Regions from separate parts of the Paenibacillus germinis genome, predicted to be linked through region 2. Evidence: a T-box and tRNA genes for the amino acid it is inferred to sense, from the RefSeq annotation. Region 2 holds a T-box; the other holds one or more tRNA genes.

Region 1 (7,036 bases), on a different contig from region 2:
CTAACTTCTCGTCATGCCGAACTTGGCAATGACTTGCTTGGAAAGCTGCAGCAGCAAATTGTGAACATGCTGAAATCGGTCGAGCAGCTCTCACAAACCGTGCAATCCTTAACACGTAAATCCGATGAGATTGGTCTTATTGCATCGAGCATTACAACATTTGCGAACCAAACCAATCTGTTGTCACTGAATGCTTCCATCGAGGCAGCTAGAGCGGGTGAGCACGGCAAAGGGTTTAACGTTGTTGCGAATGAAATTCGTAAGCTTGCCTCGCAATCTATCGAGTCAGCAGAGGGAATTAATCAGTTGATTCATGAGACGAGAGTCGAGATCGCCAGTGTTTCTAATTCCATGAATGCAACCAAGCAGGAAGCTAGTGCGGGGTCGAGCATGATGCAGGAAGTGAACCAAAGCTTCCATACCATCATGCAATCGGTGACACACATTGTGACTCAAATTCATGAGACTTCGGCGATTACCCAGCAAATGTCGGCAAGCTCCGAGGAGATTTCCGCGACAATGGATCAATCGGCAACGAGTTCAACGCATATTTTGAACAAATCCCAAGGGGTTGCTGCTGCCACTGAGGAGCAGTTAGCGATGATGCAGAATATAGCGGCTGCCTCCGAACAGCTTAGATCCGTAGTAAATACGTTAAATGAATCTGTTTCTTACTTTAAAATAAAGTAGCTGCTAATAGTAAAAAGGCACCCCTGTGATTGGTGGATCACGGTGGAGTGCCTTTTTTTCGTTAAAACCAATGTTTACGTTTAAAGTAATACCACATCACACAGCTTAAGATGACCATGAGAATCCAGACATACAGATAGCCATAATCCCAACTCAGTTCGGGAATATATTTGAAATTCATACCATACAGTCCGACGATAAAAGTCAGAGGAAGAAAGATCGTGCTAAAGATCGTTAATGTCTTCATGATTTCATTCATCCGATCGGACTTCATGCTCATTTGGAGCTCGAGAAGACCGGTTAGTGATTCCCGGAAAATGTCCAAAGAATCCACGACTCTTGAGATGTGGTCCATGATATCCAAGAAATAGACATCATCTTCTTCACGTGTATAGGGGAAGGAGTGGTGGGCGATAGCGGAAAGGATAATTCGTTCCTCCACAATGACGCGGCGCAGCTGATGCATACTCCGTTTAAGTTGGAAAATATCCTGTGCAATGCGAATCCTAGGGTTTCGATACACGGCCTGTTCCATGCTATTCAGGCGATCATCAAAATGATCCGCAACGACAGAATAATCATCGACACAACGATCGAGTATCGCATGAAGAATGGCTCCTGGATGACGTAATCGATCTTCGACTTCTTGGCAGGCATGGTAAAGTTGATCTATGAAGGGGAGGTTGTCCTTGTATACGGTAATCACAAAATTTGATCCGACCACGATCCCTATTTCCTGCGGCTCAAGCTGCTCGGATATCGCAAAGAAGGTTAGAAAAATATGATTCTTATACGTATCCATCTTCGGTCGTTGGTTCAGCTTAATCGCATCCTCAACGAGTAGAGGGTGGCACTTGTATAAGTCGCCTAAGACATGTTTGACATCGTCAGGAGAGGGGTTCTCCATTCTCACCCAAGCTACTTCGTTCGGACCGGGAACGCGTACCGTTTCCTCATGAACCGTTCCATGGGTAGATTCATAAATTAGCATGAAAGACAAGCACCTCGAGTATTTTGAATTGGACTCAGCATACCATATTTGCCCATCAGCATTCCAGATTTTGTGCTTGTCAACTGCGACAGAATCTATTATAATTACAAATGTCGTCAAAATGGGCTGCAAAGGCTTACAGACATTCGTGGCCCGTTGGTCAAGTGGTTAAGACACCTCCCTTTCACGGAGGTAACAGGGGTTCGAGTCCCCTACGGGTCATTCTTACTTTTATACCTCGCGGTCGTGGTGGAACGGCAGACACACCATCTTGAGGGGGTGGCGCTCACAAGGCGTGAGGGTTCAAATCCCTCCGACCGCATCCCAGCTTTACAAGCATGAAACCCTTACTAGTTAAGGGTTTTTTGTTTTATAACAGATGAAAAGAATGCAGTAGTACAGCTTCATAAATTAACCTTGTTGACGAACTGTTGAGCCGAGATTTGTTCGAACCCGAGTTGCAAGAAGTTTAAATACGTCGGTGAAATTTGTACTTTTTGCGGTTCTAACAATAAAGGGTATCCGCTGTAACCCTATAATTAATCTTGAAATAAAATAAAGGGAAGGTGTCTTATTGCATCTTTTCAGTATTGCGAATAGGTTAGGTGAATGTCCTTTGCGGTTTTCATTAGAGGCTTTACAATACAAAACAGCATTAAAAGCTTAAGCATAATAGATAGCCTTTTACGGTTATTGAGGAAGTGGCCAGACTTAACTCTTTAGCTACCTTTGAAGTAGCGACATTGCCTTTGTTTAAAGCTAATCCATAATTTACGTTGCCGTCATAAAAGGCGGCTTTTTTGCGCGTTAACAGTCAATGTTATTCAAATTAACAGGTATCTTCCACTTTAAAGTGTGTAGTCTTTGTTGAAATATCCAAAAGTACAAATTAGCCCGACGGGATAACCGTCAGGCTAATTTGTACTATTATTAACGCTATTTCCGTCTTTTGACCTCACGGATAAGGGTAGACTTGCTAATCCCTGTCATGGCAGCTACTTTATTATAAGAATTGTCACCTAACAGTCCTACAGCGTGGTTCAGTTGCTTCTCCGTGTAAGACTTAGGCCTTCCCTCAGTAAAGCCTTCCTTCAGCCTAGCCGCGGCTTTTCCTTCCTGTGTACTGTTCAAAAAATATGTTACTTTGGGGGGACTTTGGCTTGCGGAAAGCAAACAGTTTTGGAGGACTTAGGGTTTAAATAGTTAAAATTTTTGCTTTAGAGCGATGGAGATACCAAGTTATGATCAATACTCATTTAAAAAGATTATTTAATTACATATAACCTTATGTTAATGTGACTATCATCGACGAGACACATTGAGATGAAAAATGATGGGAGGGGAAACACCATGGATTCAACAACGGCGCAACATGTTAAGTTGTCGAATGCAATCTCGCAGAAGAAACGATTTCATATGATTAACGACTGGGAACTGTATATCATGCTTGTTCCGGGAATCTTGTTTTTTATCATATTTAAGTACGTCCCTATGTGGGGAATTGTGATTGCCTTTCAAGATTACAGCCCTTATAAAGGAATCACAGGAAGCGATTGGGTCGGATTTAAGCATTTTGTAACGCTATTTCATTATAATGGATTTTGGTTATTGCTTCGCAACACGCTGCTTATCAGCTTTTATAATCTAATTTTCTTTTTTCCAGTTCCGATTGTGCTTTCGCTATTGCTAAATGAAATTCGAGCTACCGTATTCAAGAAATTCATTCAGACGGTTATTTATTTACCCCACTTCCTTTCTTGGGTCGTCGTGGTCGGCATAACTTACATGCTGCTTGGCACGCAGGGTGGTCTCATTAATGAGCTCATTAAAGCAGGCGGCGGAACAGAAATTGCTTTTTTAACGACCAAAGAATGGTTCCGAGGATTGATTGTCAGCCAAAGCATTTGGAAGGAAGCCGGCTGGGGGACGATTATTTTTCTTGCAGCACTAGCAGGTGTCGATCCGCAGCTTTATGAAGCGGCCATCGTTGATGGAGCTGGACGGTGGAGACAGCTTTGGCACATTACTCTTCCGGCGATTCGCAGCACGATACTCATATTGCTCATATTGCGCATGGGCAGCGTTCTTGATATCGGATTCGAGCATATTTTCCTCATGCTTAATTCGACGGTAAATGACGTAGGCGATGTGTTCGAGACGTATGTGTACCGTGAAGGACTCATTGGCGGAAAGTTCAGCTATACAACGGCTGTCGGCTTATTTAAATCCTTTGTTGGTTTGATTCTCATTATGGGAGCTAACTGGTTGACTAAAAAATTCGGCGAAGAAGGCGTCTACTAATCAAGTAGAGCCCCTGATTCTGATAGGAGGCACCGATTTGTTACACTATAAACCGTCTATTGGCAGCAGAGCTTTTGATATTGGCAATGTGTGCATTCTTCTTCTTTTCTCGATCATCACACTAATTCCGTTTCTATATGTTACTGCGACCTCACTCGCTCCATTGAAACAGGTGCTGCAAGGCGGGCTTATCCTGTGGCCGGAAACAATCGATTGGGGCGCCTACTATACGATTTTTTCCAATACGCATTTTGTCCATTCGTTATGGGTAAGTATTTTTATTACGGTAACGGGTACATTCGTCAATCTCTTGTTTACAACCTTAATGGCTTATCCGCTTTCGAAAAAAAGACTGAGAGGTCGCGGTGTAATTCTGTTTTTAGTCGTCGTAACCATGTTGTTCAGTGGCGGTCTGATTCCATCTTACCTTGTTGTCAAAAACATACATTTGCTCAACACAGTCTGGTCTGTAATTTTGCCAGGCGCAATCAGCGCATTTAATCTGATCATTATGCGAAACTTCTTTATGAGTATTCCCGAAGAGCTGGAGGAGGCCGCCCGGATTGACGGCTGTCGCAATTTTGGTGTCCTGTTTCGAGTCGTACTCCCGCTATCCATGCCAGCCTTAGCTACATTTACACTGTTTTATGCGGTCGGTCACTGGAACAACTATTTTTCGGCGGTTATGTATATAAACAAGTCCGATCTCTGGCCAATTCAGGTACTGCTGCGTCAAATGATCATCGAGGGTTCAGTCGAGCAATTTCAAAATGCTGCGCTCGAAGCCAGTACGCAAGTGTTGCCCAAAAGTATCAAAATGGCGGCAACGATCGTTGCAACTGTGCCGATCCTGATCATTTATCCGTTTCTACAGAAGCATTTTGCAAAGGGAGTTTTGCTGGGCTCGGTAAAAGGGTAGATTTACCTTCGGGTTTAGAGGGAGCCAATTATTTACATTGCTCTCTTTACCATATCATCTTATATTCAGGAGGTCAGTGCATGAACAACAACCGCAAATTTAAGACCGTTCTTTACCTTTCAATGGTGGTAGCGATACTTGGGGGCTCCGCAATCGGCTGCTCAAAGAATGATACGGCCAGCTCAACCCAGCCTTCGTCTACGGCTAAGGCAGACACTAGCAAGCATATCAAGATCAGCTCGATGTTCCCGCTTTACGGCAATCCGGCGCAAAAGACAGAAGCATGGAAATTTATTGAAGATAAATTCAACATGGATTATGAGCCACTAGCCATCCCGAACAATAGCTCGGAAGAAAAAGAAAAGCTCGCCGTTGCGTCAGGCGATATGGCGGATTTCATGGTATGGGAATCATTCCCTTCAGCCGATTTCTACAATTATACACAACAAGGCGCATTCCTCGCGCTTGACGAATATATCAAAAATTCACCCAATATTATGAAGTTGCCTAAGTCAGTTTGGGACAACGTAAAAATTAATGGTAAAATCTATGGAGTTCCTCGTCCGCGCCCATTAACGACTACCGCGATCATGATTCGCAAAGATTGGCTCGATAATCTAGGATTGCCAGTTCCCAAAACGACGGATGATCTGTTTAAGACGGCGGTAGCATTTACCAAGGACGACCCTGATAAAAATGGGAAAGCGGATACGTTCGGCTTTGCCGTCGGTGAAAACCTTGCGTTCCTCGAAACGGTTTGGCACGCATTCGATACCGGAAACGGCTGGAGAGTGATGGAGGACGGCACTCTAATGAACAGCGCCAGTACTCCAGGGCGCAAACAAGCGCTCACCTTTATTAGAGACCTGTATAAGGAAGGCGCCATCGATAAAGATTTTGCTGTGTTGAAAACAACACAGGTTTGGGATAAAATCAACAACGGCAATGCGGGTATTTACATTGGTAACATCAGTGATTATGCTCATTTTGTGGCGGATACAACAAAAATTAACCCGAATGCAAAATTCGAAATGATCCCGCTTGTTACTGGACCAACCGGTAAATCGGGTGTGAACGAACAGATCGGTTTTTATGGTTTGCAAGCGATCCCAGCCAAGCTTGAGAAGGATCCGGAAAAAGTAAAACGGATTATCAGCTTCCTGGATTGGCAAATGAGCGATGAAGGAGCCGTGTTCAAGGAATACGGATTAGAAGGCGTCCATTATACAAAGAATGCCGATGGAACCTTAAAGGTAAATACCGACAAGCTGAAGGCCGATGCCGTTGGAAATTTGATCTCCCAAAACAAATTCGATCCTTATTTGCTTGTTGCGAAAACAGCTGAGCCTGAAGTCCAAAAAAAGCAGCATGATATGTTTGACTATGATGTAGATAAAGGAGTAAAAAACCCGGTAATCAATTACCTGGCGCCTACACAGATCGAAAAGGGTGCTGATCTGAACAAGCTGCGCGATGAATTCTTAGTCAGCGTAGTGATGGGCAAGAGACCGATCGAGGATTTCGACAAGTTCGCGAATGAATGGCTGGATAAAGGTGGCCGTCAACTCACGAAGGAAGTAAATGACTGGTATAAAGCAAACAAAAAATAAAAGCAATCCATAATCATCAGCAAGGGAAGGTCATTTCCTCATGGGAAATGGTCTTCCAGTTGTTTCCTCGAAAGGTGGTGCAAAGTGCTACGTACAATTTGGAATAGACAGTCAACTTATCGCACGCAGTTAAAGGTACTGCTTGCTGCTTCGCTTATTTCTATCATTCCAGTCATTGTACTTGGCTTCATAACTTACTTTATCGCGAGTTCCAGTATCATGCAGGGAATCAGCAAGACGAACAAAGAAACGATGCGGCAAGTCCAAGAGCGAATTGACAAGCTGCTGGTAACGAATGACAAGATTGTCTTGCAGCAAGCGTTCAATCCGACGTTAACTGATTTTTTAAAAGAGCCGGATCCTCTAGACAATATACAATCGTTAAAAAATGTAACGACCATATTAAATACGATGGAAATGCTGATCGACAATGTGGACTCCGTTTATTTATACATGAACCGCCAGCAGCTAGCTATTAATCCAAGTCAGGGTATTGTAGAAGCACCCAAGCTCGGAGCGGAGCTA
Region 2 (7,036 bases):
CCGTAAGCCAAGCGATCATATGGCTGATCCCTTGTTCGATGTTCATGCCATTAATAGGACCGGAATTGACGTGTTCGCCATCCCCTGCGTAAGCTTCCTTCTCAACATCTCCACCTTGCACGACTTCGATAATCGGCAAATCAAACTGTTTAGCAAACTCCCAGTCACGTTGATCGTGTCCTGGAACAGCCATGATTGCACCCGTACCGTAACCGCCAAGCACGTAGTCAGCAATCCAAATTGGCACTTTCACGCCATTAACCGGATTGACAGCATACGCCCCTGTGAAAACACCTGTCTTGTCTTTTGCCAGATCCGTACGCTCGAGATCGCTTTTGCGGGAAGCCTTTTCTTGGTATTCCTTGATGGCAGCAGCTTGATTTTTCGTTGTAATTTGCTCTACAAGCTCATGCTCAGGTGCCAGAACGCAGTACGTAGCGCCAAACAATGTATCTGGACGAGTAGTGAAAACCGTCAGACTCTTCTCATCGTGTCCATCAATGGTAAATTGGACTTCTGCCCCTGTTGATTTACCAATCCAGTTGCGCTGCATATCTTTGATGCTTTCGGACCAATCCAGCTCCTCAAGATCTTCAAGTAGACGTTCAGCGTACTCGGTAATTTTCAGAATCCATTGACGCATCGGCTTACGAATAACGGGATGGTTACCGCGCTCGCTCAGACCATCAATTACTTCTTCATTAGCTAGTACTGTTCCCAGCGCTGGACACCAGTTTACGGGCACTTCATCCACATAAGCGAGCCCTTTATTGTACAGCTGGATGAAAATCCATTGTGTCCATTTGTAATACTCAGGATCTGTTGTACTGATTTCACGATCCCAATCGTACGAGAAGCCTAGTGATTTAATTTGACGACGGAATGTATCAATATTCTTCTTAGTGAATTCTCGCGGATCATTTCCCGTATCCAGTGCGTACTGTTCAGCAGGAAGTCCGAAAGCGTCCCATCCCATCGGATGAAGAACGTTAAAGCCTCTCATCCGTTTGAAACGTGAAACGATATCAGTTGCAGTATAGCCTTCCGGATGTCCTACATGCAGACCAGCTCCAGATGGGTACGGGAACATATCCAGCGCATAAAACTTCGGCTTATCCGAATTCTCAAGCACCTTAAACGTTTTCTTCTCATCCCAATAAGCCTGCCATTTCGGCTCAATGGCTTGTGGATTATAGCCTTGCTGCTCTTTTGTTTCTTTGGTTTCTTTAGTTTCCTGTGTCATGTGCAAAATCCTCCCTGTATACAGCCATCCTCATCATGATTCAAAGCGCTGTAAGCGCCAAAAAACCCCTCATCGCTAGCGGATATCGCTAGGGACGAGAGGTTAGATTCCCGTGGTACCACCCTAGTTAACACAAGACATTCTTTGCCTGTGTTCACTCTGCCCCTTAACGCGGGTGAGACGATCCAGCTAGCACCATATATAGGGATATTTGAGCGTAGCTCAAAGTCTCTCCGGTTTCCATGGTGATTCACCTTCTAGCTCCAAGGCGAGTTCACAAGACTGACATCTACCGGCTTCCACCCTACATCCGGCTCTCTGAAAGATGCTGTACAAGTTACTATTCCTCTTCTAAGCTTTAATCATCTAATTAGCTTTGATTATATGTAAAATAATGCTGCACTGTCAAGCCGCAAAGAACCTCACTGCCGTTATTTCTTTGCAATAAAGAAAGCTCGCTCCGTCATAGAGGTAGGTTGCTCCCAAGTAAAGTCTGCAGCCATATGCACCTCAGTGAAACCGACTGCAAGCAGCATTTCCTTAAGCCATTGTAAAGAATATGCCCTTTGCAGATGAGTTTCATCGATGCGTCGGAAAGTATCCTTTCCGCTATCTTTGACAAATATGGTCAACTCGTGCTCAATCTGCACTCTTTCATCATCCAACTCGCTTGTCCATATGTAAGCAACATCGTCTTCATTCAGGAAAAAGGGCTGAGAGTCTGCATAAGCGAACAACTGCTCAGGAGTATGCACATCGAAGAGAAAAAGACCGCCAGGCTTAAGCCCCTTGAAGGTTTGACGAAAAGCATCAACGATATCTTCTTCCTCTAGCAAATAGTTGAGACTATCACAGATCGAAAGCGCCACATCCACTTGTTCACCGAGGTCCCATTCACGCAGATCCTGTTGTACCCAATGAATGGCGCCGCCGCGCAGTTGACTTTTGTACTTTCCCGTTTTTTGCTCAGCGACTGCTAGCATGTCTTCAGATAAATCAATACCCGTCAGCTGGTAACCTTCCACGGCTAAAGGAATCGTTAAATTCCCAGTACCACAGCCCAGATCAACAATCGTAGATGGTTTCATGCCAAATCGATCGAAGCTTTCTTTAACGAAACGAAGCCAATCTTCATATGGCATGCTATTCATCAAGCGATCATAGGTGTACGCGAATTTTTCGTAACTCATGTTAGCCTTGAGTCTCCTCTTGCTTCAGATAGGTCCAATCATCTTCCTGATAAATGAGCCCGTCCTTCATAAGCTTGCCTAATGCGCGTTTGAAAGCTGCTTTGCTTAGGCCAAACCGATCCTTGATGACATCTGCTGACGTTTTATCCGAAAATGGCATCGCATTCCCTGGTCGTTCTTGGAGGACACTCAAAATGGCCTCTGCATCTTCATCGCGCCCTTTTTCCTTCGGGAGCCGCATCGACAGATTGACCCGTCCGTCCTCTTCACGAACGAATGCGACCCGTACTTCAATTAACTCACCTACACGCAGCAAGCGAGTTCGTTCCGGAGCAGCAATAAGTCCAATAACACCATAGCCAAGAACTCCGGCTTCACAAATAACAAAGGTACCAATTTGCAGCGGTCTGTAAACACGTGCTTTGACCCACTGATTACTCCAACTCGAGGGTGCACGAACGCAAAGAGGAGCTAGGTCCTCTTCCAGAGCCAGCTTAGCGATTAAACGTCCTTGCCGATCGTGAGCTAATGTGGCAAATACCTTATCTCCAACTTGAGGTCGCAGCTCCTCGAGCTCTGGTACATGTCGGTAAGGAAGTAATAAGTTGCGACCCAGTCCCATTTCCAGAAAATATCCAAATCTAGGGTGTATATCTACAACTTCCAGAAGTCCTACTTCGCCCATGAGAAGAAGCGGACGCTTCATTGTAGCCATCAATCGATCCTGCGTATCGTGGAACAAGAAAGCTTCAACATGCTCTCCAGGTTGTATTTTACCTACGATTTCTGCATAAGGCAGAAGAACATCCTGCTGGCCGTCAGTAAGGAAATAACCGTTAGGAGGAACCTCCCTCGCTACCTCTAGGGTAACAAGGGATCCTGCTTCCATTCTCATACGCGCTCCACAACTTTGGCATCGGACCAAAGTCTTTCGATATTATAATATTCACGATCATCGCGGTGGAAGACATGAAGAACAACATCCCCTAGATCAAGCAGAACCCATCTTGCTGTATCAATACCTTCGTAGCCTCTGATATTAACGCCATGCTCATGTGCTTTTTTTCTAGCTTCGCCGGCAATTGCTTGCACTTGCGTTTCTGAATTCCCGTGACAAATAACGAAATAGTCGGCGATTAGGGATACGCCTTTCAAGTTCAGGGTTACAACATCTGCCGCTTTTTTATCTTCAGCAGCCTCAACAACAAAAGCCAAAACTTCTTCTGGGTTTTTACTCATTCAATCATCCTCCAAGGTTCATGTGTTTATTTGTGTAATCAAATCGTTCCGAGTCAAAATAGTAAGCGGATAAATCCGTTTGCCTTTGGTAATTAAAAAGCTAATCGTAGAATCAAAACCGGCGACTAGCGCCTTCTCTAGGCTTCGCTCAGCGAGTTCGCGAATGAGATCAACACTTGGAAAATCACGTCCAGGCTCCATATAATCCGCTAAGCATACGATTTTGTCCATTAATGTCATCTGAACACGACCGGAGGTGTGATACCGAATTGCATCTAGTATCTCCTCATCATGGATGCCAAATTGCTCCTTAGCGATATAAGCTCCAGCATGGGAGTGCCACAGCTCCTTATCATAGTCCAGTAAGTCTTGGGGCAATCCATTCTCGCGGATAATCTTAGCTTGCTCCTGAACGGGCCAATACTTGCAATAATCGTGCAAAATGGCCGCAAGGTCGGCTTTGACTGGGTCTCCACCAAAGCGTTTAGCTAAAGTAACGCTAGTTTCCATGACACCGAGTGTATGCAGCCAGCGGCGTTCAGGCATTTGTTCCTTTACCGCCGATATCAGTTCTTCACGATTCATACAACCGGTTCACCTCCATGTAACTATTCACCGAGTCTGGGACAAGGTAACGGACTGAACCGTTTCTTTGCCTTTCATTACGAATAGCTGTTGACGAAATTTCAACAAGCGGCATGGGTACAATCGTAACTCGATTACGAATGTTAATAGGCATATGCGTTAAGTCAAGTTCATAGCCAGGTCGAGCTAATCCAATAAAACGAATATGCCGCACGATGTCATCAATGCGATGCCACTGCGGCAAATATTGAACCATATCAGCACCTACAATATAAGCAAATTCCGTACCTGGATATTCTTTGCATAGCAGCTCAATCGTATCGATACTATAAGATACGCCGCCCTTGGTGATTTCGATATCAACTGGACGAAAAAAAGGATTGCCTTCCGCTGCAAGGCAAACCATCTCCCAGCGCTGCTCCGTCGTCGCTTTTGGCGCATTTGGCTTATGCGGCGGCACATTTGCCGGCATCAACCACACTTCGGCGAGATCTGCTTCCACCCTCGCTCTCTCCGCCGCGATCAAATGACCGCTATGGATAGGATCGAAGGTGCCACCCATTATTCCGACAAGCATACTTCCACCTCTTTAGCGCGGCAGTTCAATCTTCTTCTTGTCACGCGATTCTTTGTAAAGCACGACGATTTTACCGATAACCTGCACGAGCTCTGCGCCAGACTTTTCGGATAATTCAGTGCCGACCTCGTCGCGGTCTTCTCCACTGTTGTTGAGTACAGTAATTTTAATCAGTTCACGAACTTCCAAAGCTTCTTGAATGTGACGTATTAAATGATCGTTCACGCCGCCTTTACCTACTTGGAAGATTGGATCTAAATGGTGCGCCATTGAGCGCAAATAACGTTTCTGTTTGCCTGTTAACATGGATGTCCCTCTATTCATTCTTATTCAGCTAACGACTGTTCTACCACCTGTCTCATCGCCGCAACGGGCGCAGGGGTGCCAGTCCAATATTCAAAGGCAAAAGCACCTTGATAAATAAACATACCGAGTCCGCCATGTATGCGGGCTCCTCTTGCTTCCGCTTCACGAAGAAATCTTGTAATTCGCGGATTATAAATGAGATCACTAACCAGATGATGCGAACGTAGGAGTTCAAGCGGTAACGGAAGTTCTTCAACATGTGGATGCATGCCGGCCGAAGTTGTATTCAGAACGAACTGGACCTCATCGACAACATGTCCTAGCTCATCCATGCCAAGTCCAATTGCTTCGGTGTAGCTACTAATCGTGTCGGCAAGCTCCAAGGCGCGTTCTTTGGTACGATTCGCGATGTAGATACGGCCTGCTCCCTCTTTGGCAAGCGCATAGGCAACGCCTCTCGCAGCTCCACCAGCCCCAAGGAGAAGAACACTTTTCCCTTTCAGTTCAATACCCGTTTCTTCCTTGAGCGACCGCACATAACCAATACCGTCCGTATTGTAACCGATAAGCTTGCCAGCTTCATTAACGATGGTATTCACCGCCCCAACGATGCGAGCCCCTTCATCGATTTCATCTAAGTACTGCATAACTTCCACTTTATGCGGAATCGTTACGTTGATACCTCGATATCCTAATGCCCGTATCCCGCGAACAGCATCGCCAAGTTCATCAGGACGAACGTGGAAAGCAGCGTAAACTGCATTAATACCTGCTTCTTGAAAAGCCCGATTCAACATAATCGGGGAACGGGAATGCCGTATCGGATCTCCAAAAACCCCGTATAGAATGGTATGACTGTCAATCGTCGTCATCAGTTTCTCCATGTTCTCCTCTTGTCCCCCTAAATCAACGACTCACGCGTGATAACCTTAATCCCCTTCGGCGCATGAACGGCAAGCTGTGCTCCAGCTAAGCTGTTCACTTTAATCCAGCCTAAACCAGAGATCAACACATCCATCTGTTTCCCCTTCGGAATGTGCAGCGGATGCTTCACAAGCTTAGGCAGCTCGTCCAAGTCCGCTAGATTAGGTGGAGCAAGCATGACACCTTTATGTTCTTCATACAAATCATCAGCCTTTTCTAGCTTTGTACGATGAATTTGAATGGCGTTGGACGTGTAGCAAGTGAACGATTGATGATCACCACTAATAAAATCAAATCGAGCTAAGGCGCCAAAAAATAACGTTTGCGCTTCATTTAATTGAAACACCATCGGCTTAAGCGGTTTGTCAGGCATGATTCTAGTTAAATCACGCTTTTTCACAACTTCAGTTAATCGATGAGTGTGCACGATTCCTGGTGTATCCACAATAAACCGACCATCATCCAATGGGATTTTGACCAGATCCAGCGTCGTACCCGGGTACTGTGACGTCGTAAGCTCCGACTCTAGATCACTATAATCACTGATTAAGCGGTTAATGAGCGTCGATTTACCGACATTCGTTGCACCGACCACATAGACATCCATGTTGCCGCGATATTCCTGCACAGCTGTAATAACACGATCGAAACCAATGTTTTTCTTCGCACTGCAAAGGATGATATCAACAACCTTGAGGTTCTCCTCTTTGGCTCTACGCTGTACCCAGTTAATGATTTTGTTTGCGTTCGTCACTTTTGGCAGCAAATCGATCTTGTTTACGACTAACAGAACAGGATTCGTACCTACAAAGCGTGCAAGACCGCTAATCATACTGCCTTCAAAGTCAAAAATATCTACGATTTTCACAACCAGAGCTTTCGTTTGGCCGACATGTCCTAGTAATTTAAGGAAGTCGTCCTGCTGCAGTGTGATACTCGAAGATTCATTATAATGCTTAATGCGATAGCAGC

Evidence for each region. A T-box is a leader RNA that pairs with one kind of tRNA and senses whether it is charged. The one in region 2 lies ahead of leuS (leucine--tRNA ligase), so its partner is inferred to be a tRNA-Leu.
Region 1: it has a tRNA-Leu gene. The T-box ahead of leuS (leucine--tRNA ligase) is inferred to sense a tRNA for this amino acid. The anticodon was not compared.

Annotation. Positions count from the first base shown of each region.
Region 1 covers NZ_WHOC01000094.1:135,139-142,174, reverse strand. The annotation lists gene GC102_RS40365 (methyl-accepting chemotaxis protein) at 1-690, shown strand, start outside; gene corA (magnesium/cobalt transporter CorA) at 752-1,681, opposite strand; tRNA gene GC102_RS19440 (tRNA-Glu) at 1,832-1,903, shown strand; tRNA gene GC102_RS19435 (tRNA-Leu) at 1,922-2,003, shown strand; gene GC102_RS40945 (hypothetical protein) at 2,618-2,812, opposite strand; gene GC102_RS19425 (ABC transporter permease) at 3,032-3,982, shown strand; gene GC102_RS19420 (carbohydrate ABC transporter permease) at 4,020-4,901, shown strand; gene GC102_RS19415 (extracellular solute-binding protein) at 4,982-6,511, shown strand; gene GC102_RS40360 (helix-turn-helix domain-containing protein) at 6,596-7,036, shown strand, end outside.
Region 2 covers NZ_WHOC01000019.1:726,100-733,135, forward strand. The annotation lists gene leuS (leucine--tRNA ligase) at 1-1,243, opposite strand, end outside; T-box leader at 1,331-1,606, opposite strand; gene GC102_RS05700 (class I SAM-dependent DNA methyltransferase) at 1,675-2,433, opposite strand; gene GC102_RS05705 (CvfB family protein) at 2,435-3,328, opposite strand; gene rsfS (ribosome silencing factor) at 3,325-3,672, opposite strand; gene yqeK (bis(5'-nucleosyl)-tetraphosphatase (symmetrical) YqeK) at 3,691-4,257, opposite strand; gene GC102_RS05720 (nicotinate-nucleotide adenylyltransferase) at 4,247-4,834, opposite strand; gene yhbY (ribosome assembly RNA-binding protein YhbY) at 4,847-5,140, opposite strand; gene aroE (shikimate dehydrogenase) at 5,161-6,024, opposite strand; gene yqeH (ribosome biogenesis GTPase YqeH) at 6,042-7,036, opposite strand, start outside.